Regions from separate parts of the Streptomyces sp. NBC_00846 genome, predicted to be linked through region 2. Evidence: riboswitches for the same ligand, from Rfam matches in the RefSeq annotation. Region 2 holds a riboswitch; the other holds the start of a gene.
The links. Region 2 has a riboswitch for S-adenosylmethionine ahead of OG936_RS08220 (aminotransferase class V-fold PLP-dependent enzyme). Riboswitches for the same ligand answer to the same signal wherever they lie in the genome.
Positions count from the first base shown of each region.

Region 1 (11,718 bases), 2.4 Mb from region 2:
CTCGACGTCGACGCCCGGCAGGAGCTCCTCGTACGCCGCGCGGTCGAAGTCACCGGCCGTCGGGGAGAGCACGGTCGCCGTCGACAGTGCCACCGCCCGCCGCAGCCGGTCCGGCCAGCTCAGCCCCTCGACGAGGCCGGACAGCAGCCCGGCCACCGCGGAGTCGCCTGCCCCGGTCGGATTGCCCAGGACCCTGGCGGGCGGCGAGGCCCGCCAGACACCGTCGGGGGTGACCGCCAGCATGCCGTCCGGGCCCAGCGACGCGATGACGCCGTGCGCGCCGCGGCGGCGGGCGTCGTGGGTGGCGCGCAGCGGTTCGCGGGAGCCGGTGAGCTGGGCGAGCTCCTCGGCGTTGGGCTTGATCAGGTCGGGGCGGGCGGCGATGCCGCGGCGCAGCGGTTCGCCGCTGGTGTCCAGGAGTACGGGGATGCCTGCCGCGCGGGCCGGCCGGATCAGTTCGGCGTAGGCACCGACGTGGATGCCGGGTGGCAGGCTGCCGCAGAGGGCGACGGCGTCGGCCCCGGTGAGGAGCTCCTCGTACCGGTCGAGGAGGGCGGCCCATTCGTCGGCGGTGACGAGCGGGCCGGGTTCGTTGAGCTGGGTGGTGTCGCCGGTGGCCCGGTCGACTACGGCGATCGTGCGACGGGTGTTTCCGGCGACGGTGACGAGGGCGTCGGTGATCGGCGCGGGGGCGGGTGTGGACAGGGGCGTGGTGGTGGCGGGTGTGACGGCGGCGGCCCTGGTGTCCGTTCCCGTCGTGTCCCGCGGCGCAAGTTGCGCCAGCAGTTCGCGCAGTACGGCTCCGGTGGAGCCTCCGGCGAAGCCGGTGACCACGGTCGCCTGCCCGAGGGCGGAGAGCACCCGGGCCACGTTGAGGCCCTTGCCGCCGGGGCGTTCGGCCATGTCACCGACGCGGTGGCTGGCGTGCGGAACGAGCTCCGGGACGCCGTACGTCAGGTCGAGTGCCGTATTCAGTGTGACCGTGAGGATCACCGCGGCCGCTCCCTCGATCCCTGCTCCGAAGCGCGAATCCGTGGATGGAATGCGCTTTCTCTGGCTGTTTCCCAGGCGATCATGCCAAAGAGGTGGCGGTCGGCCCAGACCTCCGGACCAACCGCCGTCTCTTCGTTACGCATTCGACTCACTGTCAGTAACGAGCCAAATCAACCAATGTGGGGCTGAATGATCCATTTGCCCTTGCGCATGACGCCCTTGAGCGTGAAGTCCGCGTCCAGGACCACCAGGTCCGCGTCCTTGCCCTGCTCCAGCGAGCCGACCCTGTCGTAGACACCGAGCAGCCGGGCCGGGTTGGCGGAGATGGACTGCACGACGTCCCCGACCGGAATCCTGTCGATCGTCACGGCCCGGTGGAACGCGGTGTCCAGGGTGAGCGTGGAGCCCGCGATCGAGTTGCCCTCCACCAGCCGTGCGACGCCGTCCTTGACCTCGACGGCGAGCGGGCCGAGCTGGTAGCGGCCGTCACCGAAGCCCGCCGCGTCCATGGCGTCGGTGATCAGCGCGACGCGGTGGGCGCCCGCGTGGTGGTAGGCCAGCTCCAGAGCGGCGGGGTGCAGATGCGTACCGTCGTTGATCAGCTCGACGGTGATCCGCTCGTCCTCCAGCAGCGCCGCGATCGGGCCGGGTGCGCGGTGGGCGAGCGGCGGCATCGCGTTGTAGAGGTGCGTGGCGACGGTGGCGCCCGCGTCGATCGCCTCGACGGTCTGCTCGTACGTGGCGTCGGTGTGCCCGATCGCGGCGATGACCCCGTGCTCGGCGAGCAGCCGCACCGACTCGATGCCGCCCGGGAGTTCGGTGGCGAGCGTGAACATCTTCGCGGTGCCGCGCGCCGCGTCCATCAGCTTGCGGACCTCGGCCGGGTCCGGGTGGCGCAGCAGACCCTCGCTGTGCGCGCCCTTGCGGCACGGCGAGATGAACGGCCCCTCGAAGTGGATGCCGGCCAGGTCGCCCTGCTCGACCAGTTCGGACAGGAGGCCGGCCCGCTGGGCGAGGAAGTCCATCTCGCCGGTGACGGTGGAGGCGACCAGCGTGGTCGTGCCGTGCTCGCGGTGGGTACGGATGCCGGTGAGGACCTCGTCCACGGTGCCGGAGGTGAAGGACGCGCCGCCGCCGCCGTGGTTGTGCATGTCGACGAAGCCGGGGACCACCCAGTGGCCGCTCAGGTCGATGGACCTGGCGCCCTCCGGCGTCGAGCCGGCGATCCGGGTGCCTTCGACGATCACCCGGCCGTCCTCGACGGTCCCGGTGGGAAGCACCACCCGGGCACCTGCGAGAACGGTGCTGTCTGCGCGTCCGGCCATCAGGCGGATACCTCCGTGGAGAGAAGATCCCAGGCGAGCAGCCCCGCGCCCAGGCATCCGGCGGTGTCCCCGAGGGCCGCCGGGACGATGTGGGGCAGCTTCTGGAACGTGACGCGTTCCTCGACGGCCGCACGGAGTGGTGTGAACAAGGTTTCCCCGGCCTCGGCGAGTCCGCCACCGATGATGAGCGTGCGGGGGTCGAGCAGGGTCAGCGCCATGACCAGGCCGGCGGCGAGCGCGTCCACGGCGTTCCGCCAGACCTGCACTGCTGCCGGGTCGCCCGACTCGACGGCCTTCGCGCAGTCCGCGGCGTCCGCGGTCGGATCGCCGGACGCGGTGGCCCAGGCGCGGGTCACGGCGGCGGCCGATGCCAGGGTCTCCAGGCAGCCGCGCTGGCCGCAGTCGCAGTCCGGGCCGTCCGGCCGGACCACGATGTGCCCGATCTCGCCCGCGTACCCGTGCGCGCCGGGCTCGATGGTGCCCGCGATGCCGATGGCCCCGGCGATCCCGGTGCCCAGCGGTACGAAGAGGAACCGGTCGGCGCCCTTGCCCGCGCCGATCCGGCCCTCGGCGAGCCCTCCGGTGCGCACATCGTGGCCGAGCGCGACGGGGACGCCGCCGAGCCGCTCGCCGAGCAGGACCCGCATGGGTACGTCGCGCCAGCCCAGGTTCGTGGCATAGACCGCGATCCCGTTCTCGGCGTCGACGATGCCGGGCACGGCGACACCGGCCGCGACGGCACTCTCGCCGAAGTGCTCCTCGCCGTACGCCCGCAGGTCCGCGGCGAAGGCGAGGATCGACTCCACGACGGCGTCGGGACCGCGCTCTCTGCCGGTCGCCCGCCGCGTCTCGTACAGCAGGGTGCCGTCGGCCCCGACCAGTGCGGCCTTCATTCCGGTGCCGCCCACATCGAGGGCGATGACGTGTTTCACGGGAAACAGTTTCGCCCGAGGAGCCCAAAAGGTCTAGTCCACTAGTGAGGTTTGTTGCGCATCCATACAAAATCCGGACCAACGGACTGCCAAGGGGCTGCCAACCTGCTGCCGACGGACCGGCAGCGGGCTGTCGAGGCGGTTGGCGCGGAAGCCGGGCAGCGCAGGACGCGGAGTAACGGGCGAACCGGTGGCGGCCCTGCGGCCGGGCGATATGTTGGCTGATATGACCACCCCCCCGAATGGCCCCGACGCAACGGACAGCCCCGGCGGCCTCTCCGACCGGGACCGTGCCGTGCTCGCCGTCGAGCGGCAGTCGTGGGCCGGACCCGGGGCGAAGGACCGCGCGATCCGCGAACAGCTCGGCATCTCGCCCACGCGCTACTACCAGTTGCTGAACGCCCTCCTCGACGACCGCCGCGCTCTGGAGGCCGACCCGGTGACGGTGAACCGCCTGCGCCGGGTCCGGGAGGCGAGGCGGGGCCGGCGCTGACCGGGGCCGACGCTGATTCCGGCGCGGCGCCGACCGTGGCTCCGCCCCCGGCGCCCCACCCCCTTTGGCCGGCGCCGACCGTGGCTCCGCCCCCGAAAAACGCCCGCCGCGGGCGTCCCGCCCCGGCCTCCCGCTATGCACCCCCAACCCCCGCGCCCCGCTATAGGCTCGCCCCATGGGCAGCAACCCGCACGCACCCACGCCGAGCGAAATCCCGTCCGAGCTCCCCGCCCCCACCACCCCACCCGGCCGAGAAGCCCTCGCCGCGATCCTCGCGCGCCCCGACCGCGCCGTCATCGCGCTCGACTTCGACGGGACCCTCGCCGACATCGTCCCGGACCCGGAGCAGGCCCGCGCCCACCCCGGCGCCGTCGACGCGCTCGTCGCACTCGCCCCGAAAGTGGCATCCATCGCCGTGATCACCGGCCGCCCGGCCGGCGTCGCGGTCCGGCACGGCGGCTTCGCCGGAGTGCGGGGACTGGACCACCTCGTCGTCCTCGGCCACTACGGCACCGAACGCTGGGACGCCGTGTCCGGCACCGTCCGTACCCCCGCCCCGCACCCCGGCGTCGCCGCGGTCCGGGCCGAACTCCCGGGCGTGCTCGACCGGTTCGGCGCGTGGCACGGCACCTGGATCGAGGAGAAGGGCCAGGCGCTCGCCGTCCACACGCGCCGCGCCGCCGACCCGCAGGCCGCGTTCGACGCCCTGCGCGAACCCCTCGGCGAGCTCGCCGTCCGGCACGGGCTGATCGTCGAACCGGGCCGCCTGGTCCTGGAGTTGCGCCCGCCGGGCATGGACAAGGGCGTGGCGCTCGCACAGTACGTACGGGAGACCGACGCCGAGTCCGTCCTGTACGCGGGCGACGACCTGGGCGACCTCGCCGCGTACGCGGCCGTGGAGAAGCTCCGCACCGAGGGCCCCGACGGCATCCCGGGCCTGCTGGTCTGCAGCGGCAGCGCCGAAGTGCCCGAGCTGGCCGAACGCGCGGATCTACTGCTGAACGGCCCCGGAGCCGTCGTCGGCTTCCTGGCCGCCCTGGCCGAACGGATCTGACCGGCTCACTCCCGCCGCAGCGCGTCCAGCTGATCGAGGAACCACTGCTGCGGCGGGAGCGCCACCGCCGCCGCGGCCAGCCGTTCCGTGCGCGCCGCCCGTTCGTCGTCCGCCATCGTGAGCGCCTCGTGCAGCGCCGCGGCCGTCGCGGACACGTCGTACGGGTTCACCACGAGCGCGTCGCTGCCCAGCTCCTCGTACGCCCCCGCCTCCCGCGACAGCACCAGCGCGCACCCGTGGTCGGAGACCACCGGGACCTCCTTGGCGACCAGGTTCATGCCGTCGCGGATCGGGTTGACGAGCGCCACGTCGGCCAGCCGGTACGCGGCGAGCGAGCGGGCGAAGTCGTCCTTGACGTGGAGCACGACCGGCGTCCAGCCCGCCGTGCCGTACGCGGCGTTGATGTCGTCGGCGACCTGCCGTACCTCGTCCGTGTAGTCGCGGTACACGGCCAGGTCCTGCCGCGAGGGGTATGCGAAGGCGACGTGGACGACCCGCTCGCGCCATTCGGGCCGCTCTTCGAGCAGCTCGCGGTAGGCGAACAGCCCGCGCACGATGTTCTTGGACAGTTCCGTTCGGTCCACTCGTACGATCGTCCGCCGGCCGGGGCCGATCTGCTCCCGCAGCGCCGCCATCCGCTCGTCCACGTCCGCCTCGTGCGCGCGCCGGCGCAGGAAGCCGGCGTCCGCGCCGAGCCCGTGCACCCCGATCCTGGTCCGCCCGGTGCCGCCCAGGAGTTCCGTGCAGCAGCCGATGAAGGCGTCCGCCCAGCGCCGGGTCAGGAAGGCCGCCCGGTCGGCGCCCAGGATGCCGTGCAGCAGCTGCTCGGCGATGTCGTCGGGGAGCAGGCGGAAGTAGTCGACGGGCGCCCACGGGGTGTGCGAGAAATGGCCGATCCGCAGGTCGGGGCGGAGACCGCGGAGCATGCCGGGCACCAGCGCCAGGTGGTAGTCCTGCACCAGCACCGCCGCCCCGGGGTCCGCCTCCTCGGCGAGCGCCTCGGCGAAGGCCCGGTTGTACGTCTCGAACGAAGCCCACCGCCGCCGGAACTCCGCGTCGAAGACGGGCTCCAGCGGGGTCTGGTACAGCATGTGGTGGACGAACCAGAGCACCGAATTCGCGATGCCGTTGTACGCGTCCGCGTGGACGTCCGCGTCGATGTCGAGCATCCGTACGCCGGGCTCACCGACTCCGCGGCGGACCGCCTCCCGGTCCCCGTCACCGAGCGCGGCGCACACCCACAGCTTGTCCTCGACGGCGCTCAGCCCGGAGACGAGTCCGCCGCCGCCCCGCTTCGCGTCGAGTGATCCGTCCGCCTCCAGGGTGTACGACACCGGCCCGCGGTTGGACGCGACGAGAACCCGGGCAGTGGACTGGACTGCGGAATGGGCGGTGGACTGGGCTTCGTGCTCGGAGACCATGTTGCGGAATCTAGCCGGATCACGAACCGTCCAAACGTGCACACGTGCGAAGTCGGGCCACGTCAGGCCGCGCGGCGTGAAACGTACTCCTCGATCTCACGCATCGGAGGCCGCTCCTCGGTGTCCACCGCATGGGTGCGAGGTACGAAACCGTCCTCGCCGCGCTCGAACTGGGTGAGCGCGGGCCGCACCAGGTGCCCGCGGGACAGCCGGAGTTGCGCGGTCCGGTAGATCGCCGCCGCCATTCGGCCGAGCGCCTGTCCGTCCTGGTGGCGGTGCTTGCGTACCCCCACGTCGACCTGGGCGAGCGCGTCCAGGCCCACGGTGTGCAGCGCGTCGACGAGGAGGCCCAGCTCCACTCCGTACCCGACGGGGAAGGGCAACTGTTCGAGGAGGGAGCGGCGTACGGCGTATTCGCCGCCCAGCGGCTGGACGAAGCCGGCCAGCTGCGGCCAGTGCAGATTGAGCAGCGGACGGGCCACCAGTTCGGTGACGCGACCGCCCTGACCTGCTGTGTCCCCGAGCGGGCGGTCATACATCGCCTTGACGAACCGGACGTCCGGATCGGTCAGCAGCGGGCCGACGATGCCGGAGACGAAGTCGGCCGAGAATTCCTTCAGGTCGGCATCGACGAAGCAGACGATGTCGCCGCCGGTCACCAGGAGCGACCGCCAGAGCACCTCGCCCTTGCCGGGCACGGCGGGTATCCGGGGCAGTATGTCGTTCCGGTGCACCACCCGCGCGCCGGCCTCCCGGGCCACCTTCGCGGTGGCGTCCGTGGAACCGGAATCGATCACCACGAGTTCGTCGACCAGTTGGACCTTCTCCATCAGCTCGCGCCGGATCGTCGTGACGATCGCGCCGACCGTCGCCTCCTCGTTCAGCGCGGGCAGCACGACGCTCACGCTTCCGCGCCCCGGCTCCTTGGCAGCGAGGAGCCGGTCCAGCGGGCGGTCGGCGGCCGACCAGGAACGCCTGGCCAGCCAGCTTTCGACCTCTTCCAGCACGGTCGATACTCCCTGTATGTGATCCATCTCGCGGTTCGGACGACTCTCTCAACCGTCCGGTGCTTCGGTTACAGTCTTGAACAACGCGGACAGCCCTCGCATGTCGGGGTCGGTCCGCCGACAAACGCCTGGATCGGAGATCCAGTGCCATAGCGCTCATCCAGAGGGACTGAGGGAACGGCCCGTTGAAGTCCCGGCAACCCTCCTGCCGACCGCAAGGTCAGGTGGGGAAGGTGCCAATTCCGTCTCGTGGCGAGATGCGCCGCGAGGAAGATGAGGAGAAAGGGCCTCGCCTCTATGGCTGCGCAGACTGTTGCAGTAAGCACCGACTCTTCCGCCGAGGTTGTCGACCTGGGTCCCGCCGCGGCGCTTTCCTGTCGCGAGTGCGGTGAGCGTTTCGAACTCGGTCCCATTTTCGCCTGCGCGTCCTGTTTCGGGCCGCTCGAAGTGGCGTACGACCTGCCGAGCGGCTCCCCCGACGAGCTGAAGAAGCGCATCGAGGCCGGACCCGACAACATCTGGCGTTACGCGCCGCTGCTGCCGGTCCCCGCGAATGTCGCGGACAAGCCCAACATCAACCCCGGCTTCACCAAGCTGGTCAAGGCCGACAACCTCGCCCGTGAGCTGGGCGTCACCGGCGGTCTGTACGTCAAGGACGACTCCGGCAACCCGACGCACTCCTTCAAGGACCGTGTCGTCGCCATCGCCGTCGAGGCCGCCCGCGCCTTCGGTTTCACCACCCTCTCCTGCTCCTCCACCGGCAACCTCGCCGGCGCCGTGGGCGCCGCCGCCGCCCGCGCCGGCTTCCGCTCCTGCGTGTTCATCCCGCACGACCTGGAGCAGGGCAAGGTCGTCATGGCCGCGGTGTACGGAGGTGAGCTGGTCGGCATCGAGGGCAACTACGACGACGTCAACCGCTTCTGCTCGGAGCTCATCGGCGACCCGCTCGGCGAGGGCTGGGGCTTCGTCAACGTCAACCTGCGCCCCTACTACGGCGAAGGCTCCAAGACCCTGGCGTACGAGATCTGCGAGCAGCTCGGCTGGCGGCTGCCCGACCAGATCGTCATCCCGATCGCGTCCGGCTCGCAGCTCACGAAGATCGACAAGGGTCTCCAGGAGCTGATCAAGCTGGGCCTGGTCGAGGACAAGCCGTACAAGATCTTCGGCGCCCAGGCCGAGGGCTGCTCCCCGGTCTCCACCGCCTTCAAGGCCGGTCACGACGTCGTACGGCCCCAGAAGCCGAACACCATCGCCAAGTCCCTGGCGATCGGCAACCCGGCCGACGGCCCGTACGTCCTGGACATCGCCCGCCGCACCGGCGGCGCGGTCGAGGACGTCGACGACGAGCAGGTCGTCGACGCGATCAAGCTCCTCGCCCGCACCGAGGGCATCTTCGCGGAGACGGCGGGCGGCGTGACGGTCGGCGTCACGAAGAAGCTGATCGAAGCCGGTCTGATCGACCCGGCGCTGACCACCGTCGTCCTCAACACGGGTGACGGCCTCAAGACCCTGGACGCGGTGGCCGCCACCTCGCAGGCGACCGCCACGATCCGCCCGAGCCTGGACGCGTTCCGCGCCGCCGGACTCGCCACCAGCTGACCACCCGAGACTCCAGGAAGGGCACCCACCATGAGCGTCAAGGTCCGTATCCCCACCATCCTCCGCACCTACACGGGCGGCCAGGCCGAGGTCCCGGCCGAGGGCTCGACCCTCTCCCAGGTCATCCAGTCCCTGGAGCAGAACCACCCGGGCATCGCCGCCCGCGTCCTGGACGACCAGGGCAAGCTGCGCCGCTTCGTGAACGTGTACGTCAACGACGACGACGTGCGCTTCGAGGGCGGCCTGGAGGCGGCCACGCCGGACGGCGCCGGAATCTCGATCATCCCGGCGGTCGCGGGCGGCTGCTGACCCCCCGTCCGGCTCCCGGGCCGGCTTTCACCGTCTTCACCGTGTCACCGGAATTGCCCTCTCTGCGAGAGAAGTGGAGGGGGCAATTCTGCATGGTTGAGCGCGGTACAGTGTGGGAAGTCCCCCCAGTTGCCCGTGCCGCCCGCATATGAGAATGCGCCGGGTCGCGACAAGAAGTAGCCAAAGTGCTCGATCTCCTTGTGCCATAAGTCACCTTTGCCCGGCCCGACTTGCCCTGGAATCTCATGAATTCCTCATATTCGGGCGTTCGGTGCTGCCCAGATTTCTCGTCCGATTGACCTGTTGCAGAGGGCAGTTGGGCAGATACATTCGGCCGCGGTCGACGCGTTCCGGCGCACGCACCCTCTCCTGTCGGAGGGTGAGTTCTGACCCGGGTCCGCGAAGTGCGGTCCTGTGCAAGGGCCAGTAATAGGGGAGTTAGGCATGGCTCAGGGCACCGTCAAGTGGTTCAACGCGGAGAAGGGGTACGGCTTCATCGCGGTCGACGGTGGTGCGGATGTTTTCGTCCACTACAGCGCGATCCAGATGGACGGGTACCGCACCCTCGAAGAGGGTCAGCGAGTTGAATTCGAGATCTCGCAGGGCCAGAAGGGGCCGCAGGCGGACATGGTCAAGCTCGCCGTCGGCTGAGCTCGACGCGGTCGGCCAACGACACTACTCACGCACGGAGGGTCCGTACCCCAGGGGTACGGACCCTCCGCGCGTTCGCGTGTCCGTGCGCCGCGCGTCCGTGCGTACGGGGCCGTCCGAGCATGGTCGTCATTGTCCACATCCCGAGGCGGACGCTTGCACTCTCGAGGGTCGAGTGCTAATCATTGGCGTTAGCACTCTCCAGGTGAGAGTGACAGAACTTGGACCGGGCCGGTGAGGCCCGCAGGTCCGGTGGGGCAAGGAACCACCGGTCAGGCAGGCCGTCCGTCGCGGGCGCCACTCGGTCCGGAGCAATCCACCCCTGTCCGGGAGGACCACTTCACATGGCCAAGATCATCGCGTTCGACGAGGAGGCCCGGCGCGGTCTCGAGCGCGGCATGAACCAGCTCGCCGACGCCGTCAAGGTCACCCTTGGCCCCAAGGGTCGCAACGTCGTCCTTGAGAAGAAGTGGGGCGCCCCCACGATCACCAACGATGGTGTGTCCATCGCCAAGGAGATCGAGCTGGAGGACCCGTACGAGAAGATCGGTGCGGAGCTGGTCAAGGAGGTCGCCAAGAAGACGGACGACGTCGCCGGCGACGGTACGACCACCGCCACCGTTCTCGCCCAGGCTCTCGTCCGCGAGGGCCTGCGCAACGTCGCCGCGGGTGCCAACCCGATGGCTCTCAAGCGGGGCATCGAGAAGGCCGTCGAGGCCGTCTCCGCCGCCCTCCTGGAGCAGGCCAAGGACGTGGAGACCAAGGAGCAGATCGCTTCGACCGCCTCCATCTCCGCCGCCGACACCCAGATCGGCGAGCTCATCGCCGAGGCCATGGACAAGGTCGGCAAGGAAGGCGTCATCACCGTCGAGGAGTCCCAGACCTTCGGTCTGGAGCTGGAGCTCACCGAGGGTATGCGCTTCGACAAGGGCTACATCTCGGCGTACTTCGCCACGGACATGGAGCGCATGGAGTCGTCGCTCGACGACCCGTACATCCTGATCGTGAACTCCAAGGTCAGCAACGTGAAGGACCTCCTTCCGCTGCTGGAGAAGGTCATGCAGTCCGGCAAGCCGCTGCTGATCATCGCCGAGGACGTCGAGGGCGAGGCCCTGTCGACCCTGGTCGTCAACAAGATCCGTGGCACCTTCAAGTCCGTCGCCGTCAAGGCCCCGGGCTTCGGTGACCGCCGCAAGGCCATGCTCGGCGACATCGCCATCCTCACCGGTGGCACCGTCATCTCCGAGGAGGTCGGCCTCAAGCTGGAGAACGCCGGTCTCGACCTGCTCGGCCGCGCCCGCAAGGTCGTCATCACCAAGGACGAGACGACGATCGTCGACGGCGCCGGTGACACCGACCAGGTCCAGGGTCGCGTCAACCAGATCCGTGCCGAGATCGAGAACTCCGACTCGGACTACGACCGCGAGAAGCTCCAGGAGCGCCTCGCGAAGCTGGCCGGCGGCGTGGCCGTCATCAAGGCCGGTGCCGCGACCGAGGTCGAGCTCAAGGAGCGCAAGCACCGCATCGAGGACGCGGTGCGCAACGCCAAGGCCGCCGTCGAGGAGGGCATCGTCGCCGGTGGTGGCGTGGCTCTGCTCCAGGCCTCGGCCGTCTTCGAGAAGCTGGAGCTCTCGGGTGACGAGGCGACCGGCGCCAACGCCGTCAAGCTGGCGCTGGAGGCCCCGCTCAAGCAGATCGCCATCAACGGTGGTCTTGAGGGCGGCGTCGTGGTCGAGAAGGTGCGCAACCTGCCGATCGGTCACGGTCTGAACGCCGCGACCGGCGAGTACGTCGACATGATCGCCGAGGGCATTCTCGACCCGGCGAAGGTCACGCGCTCCGCCCTGCAGAACGCCGCGTCCATCGCCGCGCTGTTCCTCACCACCGAGGCCGTCATCGCCGACAAGCCGGAGAAGGCCTCCGCGGCCGCTCCG
Region 1 is NZ_CP108846.1:4,214,095-4,225,812, forward strand. Features, by position in the region: gene OG936_RS19425 (1-phosphofructokinase family hexose kinase) at 1-993, opposite strand, end outside; gene nagA (N-acetylglucosamine-6-phosphate deacetylase) at 1,164-2,318, opposite strand; gene OG936_RS19435 (ROK family protein) at 2,318-3,250, opposite strand; gene OG936_RS19440 (DUF3263 domain-containing protein) at 3,477-3,743, shown strand; gene otsB (trehalose-phosphatase) at 3,919-4,797, shown strand; gene OG936_RS19450 (trehalose-6-phosphate synthase) at 4,803-6,218, opposite strand; gene OG936_RS19455 (glucosyl-3-phosphoglycerate synthase) at 6,281-7,225, opposite strand; SAM riboswitch class I at 7,379-7,505, shown strand; gene thrC (threonine synthase) at 7,523-8,824, shown strand; gene OG936_RS19465 (MoaD/ThiS family protein) at 8,855-9,133, shown strand; gene OG936_RS19470 (cold-shock protein) at 9,578-9,784, shown strand; gene groL (chaperonin GroEL) at 10,129-11,718, shown strand, end outside.
Region 1: another riboswitch for S-adenosylmethionine. It lies ahead of thrC (threonine synthase); the one in region 2 lies ahead of OG936_RS08220 (aminotransferase class V-fold PLP-dependent enzyme).

Region 2 (11,718 bases):
AACGTGGTCGGCATGCCGCTGCTGCCGGTGTACATGGCGAAGGCCGGTGGGTTCTTCTTCCTGGTCTTCGGCATCATCACCGTCATCGCGGCCATTGCCTCGATCAACCCGATCTGGGCCATCGGCCCGTACCGCCCGGACCAGGTGTCCACCGGCGCCCAGCCCGACTGGTACATGGGCTTCGCCGAGGGTCTGATCCGAGTGATGCCCGGCTGGGAGATCAACTTCTGGGGTCACACGCTCGCCCTGGGTGTGTTCATCCCGCTGATGGTCTTCGGGCTGGTACTCGCGATCATCGCGGTCTACCCGTTCATCGAGTCCTGGATCACCGGGGACAAGCGCGAGCACCACATCCTGGACCGCCCGCGCAACGCCCCGACCCGGACGGCCTTCGGCGTCGCCTGGATCACCGTGTACGTCATCGTCTTCATCGGCGGTGGCAACGACCTGTGGGCCACGCACTTCCACCTGTCGCTGAACGCCATCTCCTGGTTCATCCGGATCTTCATCTTCGTGGGACCGGTCCTCGCGTTCATCGCCACCCGGCGGATCTGCCTCGGCCTCCAGCGCCGTGACAAGGAGAAGGTGCTGCACGGGCGCGAGTCCGGCATGATCAAGCGCCTGCCGCACGGTGAGTTCGTCGAGATCCACGAGCCGCTCGGCCCCGAGCAGCTGCACACGCTCACCGCGCACGAGCAGTACAAGCCGGTCGAGATCGGCCCGACGGTCGACGAGAACGGTGTCGAGCGCAAGGTGTCCGTCCTGCAGAAGCTGCGTGCCAAGCTCAGCAAGGGTTACTTCGGCGAGGACAACCAGATCGCCAAGCCCACCGTCGAGGAGTACAAGGAGATCACCAGCGGCCACGGTCACCACTGATCGCCTGAACTGATCGCCACAGCAGGAGCCCCGTCCATCCGATGGACGGGGCTCTTCGCTGTCCCCGGCCCTCGATAGGGTGGGGGTATCCCTTTTATCGGCTGTGGACCCCAGGAGCGGACCATGAACGTTGTGACCCCGGTCGGCGGCGACAGCGTGGCGGACCGTTCCTGGCCCGGCCTGCTGAACCCGCTGCTGCGTGGCGAGGACCTGACCGCGGACGACACCGCGTGGGCGATGGACCGCATCATGAGCGGTGAGGCGAGCGACGTGCAGATCGCCGGTTTCGCGGTGGCCCTGCGCGCCAAGGGCGAGACGGTCGGCGAGGTGTCCGGCCTGGTGCGCGCGATGTACGAGCACGCCCACACCATCCACGTACCCGGTCGTACGGTCGACATCGTCGGCACCGGCGGCGACCTCGCCAAGACGGTCAACATCTCCACGATGTCGGCGATCGTCATCGCGGGCACCGGCGCCAAGGTCGTCAAGCACGGCAACCGCGCCTCCTCGTCGGCGAGCGGTTCCTCCGACGTGCTGGAGAAGCTCGGCGTCAACCTGGAGCTCAACGCGCAGCGGGTCGTCGAGGTTGCCGAGGAAGCGGGCATCACCCTCTGCTTCGCGGTGAAGTTCCACCCCGCTCTGCGGTACGTGGCCAGGGCCCGCAAGGAACTCGGTGCCCCGACGACGTTCAACATCCTGGGGCCGCTCACCAACCCGGCGAAGGTGCGCTCGCAGGCCATCGGCGTCGCCGACCTGCGGATGGCGCCCATCGTCGCCGGTGTCCTCGCCGAGCGCGGCAATTCGGCGCTGGTCTTCCGCGGTGACGACGGCCTGGACGAGCTGACGACGACCGCGACGTCACGCGTCTGGGTGGTCCGGGACGGATCGGTGCGCGAGGAGGCGTTCGACCCGCGCGACGTCGGTCTGGAACTGGTGCCGCCACAGGCGCTGCGCGGTGGCGACCCCTCGTACAACGCGGACGTGGCCCGCCGGGTGCTGGCGGGCGAGCACGGGCCGGCGCGGGATGCCGTGCTGCTCAACTCCGCGGCGGCGCTGGCGGCCCTGGACCCGACGGACGGCACGCTCAACGAGCAGATCGCCGCCGGGATCGAGAAGGCCGCCGAGGCCATCGACTCGGGAGCGGCCCGGCAGGCACTGGAGCGCTGGGTGGCGGTCAGCAACGCCTGAGGGGCTGTCGGACGACCTCCGGTCGCCCGACAGCCCCTGAACGGACGGAAGGTGACGCAAGGCGCGGTCCGGATCCTGGTCCGCGCCTTGCGCGTCGACGGACGTATGGCAAGATGCTGCGCAGGTCATGAGTGACAGCGACTACGGCCCCGGCCCGCTGTCCGGCAACCCTCCGTCCGTGGCGGGGTGCCCCGGGTGAAGACCAGGCCGTAGGCAGCGAGGTCTGCGGCAAGCGCGGGCCCCTCGGCATCTGTGAATGCCAACCCCCGGGGTCCTGGTCCCTAGGGAGTCTCTTGTGAGCAAGCGAATGCGATAGGGCTTCTCGGCCCTCCTCCGCACCCCCTTTTTTCTCTTTCCGCTGCGCTGCCGCGTATCCGCCGGCGTACGCGATTCGCCTGCCTGTTACGGGAGTTCGCCATGTCTGTCTTCACCGCTGCCGCCGACCAGTCGCTTTGTACCCCTCTGCCGGTTCTGGGCAAGGGTGTATCGGTTCCGCTTGTCACGGGTGGCGAGGTCACGTACGCCGCTCTCGACTACGCCGCCAGCGCTCCGGCGCTGCAGCGGGTCTGGGACGACGTCGCCGCGTACGCCCCGTACTACGGCAGCGTCCACCGCGGTGCCGGGTACCTTTCGCAGCTCTCCACGGACCTCTTCGAGAACAGCCGCGCGACGGTCGCGGAGTTCCTCGGATGCCGCGCCGAGGACCAGGTGATCTTCACCCGGTCGACCACCGACTCCCTGAACCTGCTGGCCGCCGTCGTCCCCGCCGACTGTCAGGTCTTCGTGTACGAGACCGAGCACCACGCCTCGCTGCTGCCCTGGCGCGACGCCCGGGTGACCTACCTGAACGCCCCGCGCACCCCGGCCCAGGCCGTCGAGACGCTGGAGCGGGCGCTCGCCGACCGCGACCCCTACGGCCCCGCGCTGGTCTGTGTCACCGGGGCCTCCAACGTCACCGGTGAGCTGTGGCCGGTCAAGGAGCTGGCGGCCGCCGCGCACGCGCACGGTGCCCGGATCGTGTTGGATGCCGCGCAGCTCGCCCCGCACCACCCCGTCGACATCACGGACCTGGACGTCGACTGGATCGCCTTCTCCGGGCACAAGCTGTACGCGCCGTTCGGCTCCGGCGTGCTCGCGGGGCGGGCCGACTGGCTGCGGGACGCCGAGCCGTACCTGGCCGGCGGCGGCGCCTCGCGCAGGGTCGCCCGGCGCGGCGACGGCGGTGTGGACGTCGAGTGGCACACCACCGCGGCCCGGCACGAGGCCGGTTCCCCCAACGTCATCGGCGTGTACTCCATCGCCTCCGCCTGCAAGGCGCTCACCGAGGCCGGCTTCGACAACCTGGTCGCCCGGGAGCAGCACCTCGTCACCGCGGTCCGGACCGGTCTCGCCGAGGTCCCCGAGGTCAAGGTGCTCTCGCTGTTCGGCGACGACGCCCCGAGGGTCGGCGTCATCTCCTTCGTGGTGGAGGGCTGGAACAGCTCCCACTTCGCCGCCGCGCTCTCCGCCGAGTACGGCATCGGGGTCCGCGACGGACTGTTCTGCGCACACCCGCTGGTCCGCACCCTGCTGGGCGGCGACCCTCAGGAGGTCGGCGAGTGCGGCGCACCGGAGGCCGAGCCTGGCGAGCGGTCACTGAACGCGATCCGCGTGAGCTTCGGGGCCGGTACGCCGGACGAGCACATCGAGCGCTTCGTCCGCGCGGTCAAGGAGCTGGTGAGCGAGGGCGCCCAGTGGAAGTACCGCACCGAGGACGGCCGCTGCGTACCGGACCGGGGCACGGCGCAGCTCTGACGGGCGCGGCGGGGGACGGGCGTCCGAGCCCGTCCCCCGCCGAAGTGTTACGCCGTGATGTGGGGCGTACCTACGCGTCGAGGCCGATGGCGAAGGCGGCCTCCAGGTCATGCTGCGAGTACGTACGGAACGCCACATGCGTATCGGTGGCCTCGACACCGGGGATCTTGCTGATCCGGCCCGGGATGACGTCCGCCAGGTCGTCGTGCTTGGCCACCCGGACCATGGCGATCAGGTCGTAGGTACCGGTGACCGAGAAGACCTCGCTGACGCTGTCCAGCGCGGCGATGGCTTCGGCGATCTCGGGAATCCGGTCCACGCTGGTTTTGATGAGCACGATCGCGGTGATCACGGCTGACTTTCTCCCTCGGTGGCCCTGGCTGGTGACTTCACTCTATCCGTACGCCGGTAACGCCCCCAGGCGTAGAGAAAGCCGAGGGCGAAGCCGACCACATGGGCCAGATACGCCACCCCCGGCCCCCCGCTGCCCGCGCGCTGGACCGCCAGCCACTGCAGGGCGAACCAGAAGATCAGCACGATCCAGGCGGGGAAACGCAGCGGCAGGAAGAAGAGGAACGGGAACAGGCTCGTGACCCGGGCCCTGGGGAACAGGTAGAGGAACGCCCCGAGCACCGCCGAGATCGCCCCCGACGCACCGACGAGCGTCTGGTCGGACGTGGCGTGCGCGGCGGCGTAGGCGACCAGGGCGAGGTAGCCGCAGACGACGTAGAAGAAGGTGAACTCGGTACGGCCCATGCGTTCCTCGGTCATCACCCCGAACACGTACAGGAAGAGCATGTTGCCGAGCAGGTGCAGCCAGCTGCCGTGCACGAAGAGGGCGGTGAGCGGGGTGAGCAGGGCGCGTCCGGACCCGTCCCACAGCTCGCTCGGGATCACGCCCCAGTGTTCGAAGTACCCCGCCTGGGCAGCGAGCAGGGCGTCGGCGTTGCCGTAGGACGAATTGAAGCCGGAGAGCGGACTGATCAGGAAGACCAGGCAGCACAGGGCGATCAGGGCGTGGGTCACGGACAGTCCGCCCGAGGTGACAGTCCGCAGGAGTCCACTGGTCAGTCTGCCGGCCGCGGCACGCCGATCGATCATGAACAGAGCATGACGCAAGCGGAGGGAACGGGACAGACCGCCTCGCCGTGTCCGGGGGACGCACCGAGGCCGTAGGGTTACGGCAGGACATCCGCAGTTCGACGGCGCACCGCGAGATCCTTGAAGCAGACGGCACGAGGCTCGACGAAAGAGGACGCACGATGACGACGGTTCCCCAGCCGACCGACGGGACCCGCTGGCGTTGCACGCTCTGCGGAAATCTCACGCGCTTCGACGTGACGCGCTCGTCCAAGGTCGTCGAGTACGTCCATCTCGACCTGGCCGGGGAGTCCACCGTCGAGGAGCGCGAGGTGGTCAGTGAGACCATCGAGTCGGTTCGCTGCCGCTGGTGCAACGCGGTGGATCAGATCGAATTGGTGGCCAGGCCGGGTGCCGACTCCTGACGGAGGCGTGCGTACAGACAATTTGGGGTGACGGATGGTGGAGCAGCCCGCTAGCGGCGCAGAGCCGGCCGAGGCGGCCGGCGGCACCGTCGAGGCGCTCGACCGCCCGCTGCCCGAAGCTGTACGGCGACGGGTCGTCGCGCTGGTCTCGGACGCGTTCGGTGGGCTGACGATCACCGAACTCCCGGCCCAGCTGAGGCAGTACGCCCGCTTCACCCCGACCCGGCGCGCCAAGTTCGCCGGGAACGCGATGGCGGCCGCCCTGGAGAGCGACGCGCTGTTCCGTCAGCGGATCGGTGAACGGCTCAAGGAGGGGCAGCCGGAGCTGACCGCCGCGCTGGAGGCGGGTTCGCCGCCTGCCGCCGCCGACCCCGTCGATGTGGCCGCCGCGGCCTACGTGCTGCGCCCGGCCGGCTGGGTGAAGCTGGTCGCCGCCGCGGGCGAGGAGGCCCACCGGGCCGACGCGGAGCGTGCCGACGAGCAGAGCCGCCGCGAACTGGACCGGCTGCGCGAGGAACTCGCGCACGCCCGCGCCCAGACGAAGAGCGAGACCGAACGGCTCCGCGGCGAGCTGGACGCGGTCCGCAAGGAGGCCGATTCCCTTCAGCGCAAACTGCGCAGCGCCGTCAACGAGGTCAAGCGCGGCGAGGCCGCGCTGCGCCGCAGCCGGGTCGAGGCCGATGCCGCGCGGGCCGAGGCGGCGGCCCAGGTCTCTGCGGCCGAGAGCGAGACCCGTCGGCTCAAGGCGCGGCTCGGTGAGGCCGAGACGGCCCTCGAGGCGGGCCGCAGGGCCGCCAGGGAAGGCCGTTCGGTCGAGGACATGCGGTTGCGGCTGCTGCTGGACACGGTGCTCGACGCGGCCCGTGGGCTCCGTCGCGAACTGGCCTTGCCCCCTTCATCGATCCGCCCCGCGGACGGTGTCGACGCGGTCGAGCCCGGCCGGATGTCGCCCAAGGACATTGCGGTCAGGGCGCTTTCGGAGACCGATCCGGCCCTGCTCGACCAGTTGCTCGCGCTGCCGCAGGCGCATCTGATCGTGGACGGCTACAACGTCACCAAGACCGGCTATCCGCAGCTGCCGCTGGAGAAGCAGCGGTTGCGGCTGCTGGGCGGTCTCGCGGTGCTCGCGGCACAGACCGGCGCGGAGATGACCTGCGTCTTCGACGGGGCCGAACTGGCCGCCCCGGTACTGCTCGCACCGCCGCGCGGGGTCCGGGTGCTGTTCAGCAAGCCCGGTGTGACCGCGGACGAACTCATTCGCCAGCTGGCGCGCGCTGAACCGCCGGGTCGGCCGGTCGTGGTGGTCTCCACCGACCGTGAAGTCGCCGACGGAGTGGCGAAGGCGGGCGCCAGGCCGGTTGCGTCCGTCTTGCTCCTGAAGCGCCTTTCGCGCGTCTAGTGACGTTTGTCGGAACTCGGCGGAAATCAGGGAACGGACCGTCAAGCCGCTGCTACGCCCTGTGTGCTGTGGGCAAAGAAGTACCTCCTGTGACGAGAATTTTCTGATGAGGATTTGAACTGATCACAAGTTGGTCACTAGGGTCGGGCCTCGAACCTTCGCACGGTTGATCACCCATCCGGGGTGACGGCGAAGGTACCGCCGAGTCCGTGACGTGCACGGAGCCGGGGATTCGTCTCCCCCACAGCCCGGTAGGCGGCTGGAGGAAGAAGGAGCTCGCCTTCGTGGCGTCCCACCGTCGTCCCAAGCAGCCGAGCCGCGCCCGCGTGACCGTGCTCACCGCGACCGCCGCCGCGGCCGTGGCCCTGACCTCCCAGGCGGCCCAGGCCGATCCCAAGCCCTCCAAGAGCGAGGTCAAGGCGAAGGTCGACAAGCTCTACCACGAGGCGGAGGCGGCCACCGAGCAGTACAACGGGGCCAAGGAGAAGCAGGAGAAGCTGGAGAAGGAAGTCGGCGCCCTGCAGGACAAGGTGGCCCGCGGTCAGCAGGAGATCAACACGCTTCGCTCCGGCCTCGGTTCGCTCGCCGCCGCGCAGTACCGCTCCGGAGGCATCGACCCGTCGGTGCAGCTCTTCCTCGCCTCGAACCCCGACAGCTTCCTCGACGAGGCCTCGGCCCTCGACCAGCTGACGGCCAAGCAGACCGAGTCCCTGGCGAAGATCCAGGAGAAGCAGCGGGTCCTCGCGCAGGAGCGCAAGGAGGCCCAGGACAAGCTCGGCGACCTCGCGGACGTCCGCAAGACGCTCGGCGAGAAGAAGAAGAAGTTCCAGGGCAAGCTCGCCGACGCGCGGCAGCTGCTCAACACGCTGACCGCCGCCGAGCGCGAGAAGATGCGGCAGGCCGACATCCGCGCCAGCCGCGACGCCGGCGACCGGGTCGACCTGGGCAACGAGGTCCCCGCGTCCGCCTGGGGCGCCGCGGCCCTCCGGGCCGGCGCCACCCAGCTGGGCAAGCCGTACGTCTCCGGCGGCACCGGCCCCAACTCCTTCGACTGCTCGGGCTTGACCCAGTGGTCCTACGCCCAGGCCAACGTGCACATCACCCGCACCACGTACACCCAGATCAACGACGGCGCCCGGATCGGGCGCAGCCAGCTGAAGCCGGGCGACCTGGTCTTCTTCAACAACACCTCGCACGTGGCCCTTTACGCGGGCAACAACACCGTGCTGCACGCCCCGAAGCCGGGTACGGTGGTGCGCTACGAGTCGATGAACACCATCGGCAGCTTCCAGTTCGGCGTGCGCGTCGGCTGACGACGCCCGAACGGGCGAATTCCCGCGCCCGCGCAGACGGTCCGCCCCGCCGGAGACCACAGGTCACCGGCGGGGCGCTGCCGTTCGGGCCTCCCTTTCGCCCGACACGGCCTTTGGCCGCTCCGTAACCGTCCGACTACTGTCTGCCTGCTGTGCAGCTCCCGGTCGTCGGTCCGCCCGCCCCGGGCGGCAGGGGCTGCGCACATCTGCGTACAGCGGAAGGGAGTACGGCGTCCTGTGGTGTCCCATCGCCGTTCCACACAGCCCGGACTCAACCGGGGTGCCCGGATCACCGTTCTGTCGGCCGCTGCGGCCACCGCGGCCGCCACTCTCGGGGCGGCCACGGCGAACGCCGACCCGCAGGACACCTCCCGGAACGCCAAGGCCCGGGTCGACCGGCTGTACGGCGAGGCCGAGCGGGCCATCGAGCAGTACAACGCGGCCGGCGAGAACGCCGGGCGGCTGCGCGGCGAGGTGAACCGGGCCCGGGACCGGGCGGCCCGCGGCCAGGAACACCTCAACCGGCTGCGTACGGCTCTCGGTTCGGTGGTGAGCGCGCAGTACCGCTCGGGCGGCCTGGACCCGTCGCTCGCCCTGCTGCTCTCCTCCGACCCGGACACCTACCTCGACCGGGCGGCCACCCTGGACCGCCAGACCGAGCGCCGAAGCGCCGAGCTGCGGGAACTCCAGCAGACGCAGCGCGAACTCGCACAGACCCGCGCGGAGGCCGCCCGGGCGCTGGCCGAGCTGGAGCGCAACCGGGCGGCCGCCATCCACCACAAACGGACCGTCGAGCGCAAGCTCGCCCAGGCCAAGCAGGTGCTGGCGGCGCTGCCCGCCGCCGACCGGGCGGACTTCGAGCAGGCCTCGCGCTCCGGCCGCTACGACGTGTTCCCGGCGACGGCCGACCTCCCGGCCGGCTCCGCCTGGGCGGCCGCGGCCGTGGCGGCGGTCCGCCAGGCACTGGGCCGCCCGTACGTCTGGGGGGCCAACGGACCCGCCGGATTCGACTGTTCCGGGCTGATGCAGTGGGCGTACGCCCGGGCCGGGGTCAGCCTGCCGCGCACCTCGCAGGCCCAGCGGTACGCGGGACGCATGGTGCCGCTCTCCGAGGCCCGGCCCGGCGACCTGGTCGCCTACCGCGCGGACGCCGGCCACATCGCCATGTACGTCGGCAACGGCCAGGTCGTGCACGCCCCGTACCCGGGCGCCCCGGTGCGCTACGACCCCGTCGGCATGATGCCCGTCTCGTCGGTCACCCGCGTCTGACCCGTACGCTCGACCGGGTGACCCACAGACGGCGTACCGCACGGCGGAGATGTGCCGGAGAACGGCGCGCGGCCGGCCTGCTGCTCGCCGGGCTGCTGCTGCTCTCCGGCTGCGCGGACCCCGACGACGACGCCGTCCCGGCCTCCACCACCCGCGGTGTCCGGGCCACCCTGGAGCGTCGTGCGGCCGCCGTCCCGGCCCACGACACGGACGCCTACCTGGCCGTCGTGGACCCGCGGGCCACCGGGCTGCGCACGGCCCAGCGCCGGGAACTGGACAACCTCGCGGACGTACCGCTGAGCTCGTGGACGTACCGGCTGACGGACGTGACCGCGCAGGGCACCGACCGGGCCACCGCCGATGTCCAGCTGCGCTACGCGATCAAGGGATACGACGCCGCCCCGGTCTCCGTGGACCGGGTGCTCGATCTGCGACGGGACCGGGCGGACGGCCGCTGGTACCTCACCGGCGACCGGGCGGGCAAGGACGCCACCGGACAGCTCTGGCAGCAGGGCGACGTGCGGGTGGTACACGGAGAGCACAGCCTCGTCCTCGGGGTCGGCCGCACGCAGCAGGAGCTGCGCGGGATCGCCAGGACCGCGGACCGGGCGGTGCCCGCCGTCTCCGGAGCCTGGCCGGAACGCTGGGCCGGCCGCGTGCTGGTGCTCGTACCGCGCACCGTGGAGGACATGGCGGGGCTGCTGGGGTCACCGGCGGCGAACTACCGGGGCATGGCGGCCGTGACCACCGGGCGGACCGGCGGCCTCGACCGGGCGCCCGCGGACCGGGTGATCGTCAACCCGCAGGCGTACGGCATGCTCAGCACCTTCGGGCAGCGCATCGTCCTCACCCATGAGATCGCCCATGTCGCCACCCGCGCCCGCACCTCCGCCGCCACCCCCACCTGGCTCTCCGAGGGCTTCGCCGACTGGGCGGCCTACCGCGCCGAGGACCGTACCGCCGCCCGGGCCGCGCCCGAACTGGCCGACGCCGTCGCGCACGGCGAACTGCCCGCCGGACTCCCCCCGGACGAGGACTTCGGTTTCGCGGACGACTCGACGCGCCTGGCGAAGGCGTACGAAGGCGGCTGGCTGGCCTGCGAGCTGATCGCCGACCACTGGGACGAGAAGAAGCTGTTCGCCTTCTACCGGGCCGTCGGAGGGCACTCGGGGCGGGACGGGGCGGTGGAGCAGGCCCTGCAGGAGGTGCTCGGCACGACCCCGCAGGAGTTCACCGCGCTGTGGCGGGAGTATCTGCGCTCCCGGCTCGGCTGACCGCGGCGCGCCGCCTGCCGCGCCCGTCCCACGGCTGCTGAGTGCCGCACGTGGCTCAGTAACCGACCGATTGTGCCGCACGGCCGGCGTCGGATTCGGCGGCCGAGGGCGCGGCGCCGTCGTGCGGCGCACCGGACACCGTCCGCCGCCACAGCCGCCGACAGGCGATGAGCGTCGCCGCGACCAGCAGGCCGTTGCGCAGGAACATCAGCGTCACGCCCGTCGCGTCACTGCTCACCACATGGACGAACCCGAACGGGAACTCCGCCTGCGTGATGCCCGTGGCGAGCAGTACCAGAGCGGCCGGGAGCACTATCCGGCTCTCGCGGAAGACCAGGCAGACCGCCGCCAGACCGACCAGCCACAGCATGTACTGGGGGCTGATCACCCGGCTCGTGGTCGTGAACAGCAGCACCGCCGTGAACGCCGCGTCGGCCGGGGTGCTCACCCGGAAGTCGCGGGCCCGCAGCCGCCACACCAGCAGCCAGCCGAACGCGACGACGGACAGACCGAGGGCGAGCGTGCTCACCAGGGACACATGCGGACCCAGGAACTCCAGGGAGCCGTAGTGCAGCTCCACCCGGCCCTGCCAGCCGAAATTCCGCCACACGTGGAAGACCAGCGCTCCCAGCGACTCGACCTCGGTGCCCCGGTCCCGCTGAAAGCCGAGAAAGGCCAGTGCACCCGGCATCGCCACGGTGCACACCACCAGCAGCCCGGCCGCCGTCACCGCCGCGGCCGTCCACGCCCGGCGCGTCCACGGCCCGCGCCCGGTACCGGCCAGGATCAGTGCCGGCCACACCTTCAGCAGCGCACCGACGGCGGCCAGCGCGCCCAGCACCCGCGGATGCCGCACGCCCGCCAGCAGCGCCGCCACCGCCACCGCCGTCACCATCACGTCGTAACGGGCGTACGCGGTCGTACCGAGCAGCGGCACGCCGGCCACCCACACCCAGGCGCCCGCCGTCCACCTGCCGGTCCCGCGGCTCGCGTACAGCAGGAGCCCCAGCACCAGCCCGTCGCACAGGAACGCGAGGACGAAGAAGGCCGAGGCGTAGTCCAGGAACGGCAGCAGGGCGGGGGAGAGGACGGCGAGCGCG
Region 2 is NZ_CP108846.1:1,768,107-1,779,824, reverse strand. Features, by position in the region: gene OG936_RS08230 (cytochrome bc complex cytochrome b subunit) at 1-876, shown strand, start outside; gene trpD (anthranilate phosphoribosyltransferase) at 1,000-2,064, shown strand; SAM riboswitch class IV at 2,188-2,305, shown strand; gene OG936_RS08220 (aminotransferase class V-fold PLP-dependent enzyme) at 2,482-3,858, shown strand; gene OG936_RS08215 (Lrp/AsnC family transcriptional regulator) at 3,929-4,210, opposite strand; gene OG936_RS08210 (rhomboid family intramembrane serine protease) at 4,207-4,959, opposite strand; gene OG936_RS08205 (hypothetical protein) at 5,121-5,363, shown strand; gene OG936_RS08200 (NYN domain-containing protein) at 5,401-6,762, shown strand; gene OG936_RS08195 (NlpC/P60 family protein) at 7,047-8,075, shown strand; gene OG936_RS08190 (NlpC/P60 family protein) at 8,313-9,344, shown strand; gene OG936_RS08185 (hypothetical protein) at 9,425-10,618, shown strand; gene OG936_RS08180 (glycosyltransferase 87 family protein) at 10,674-11,718, opposite strand, start outside.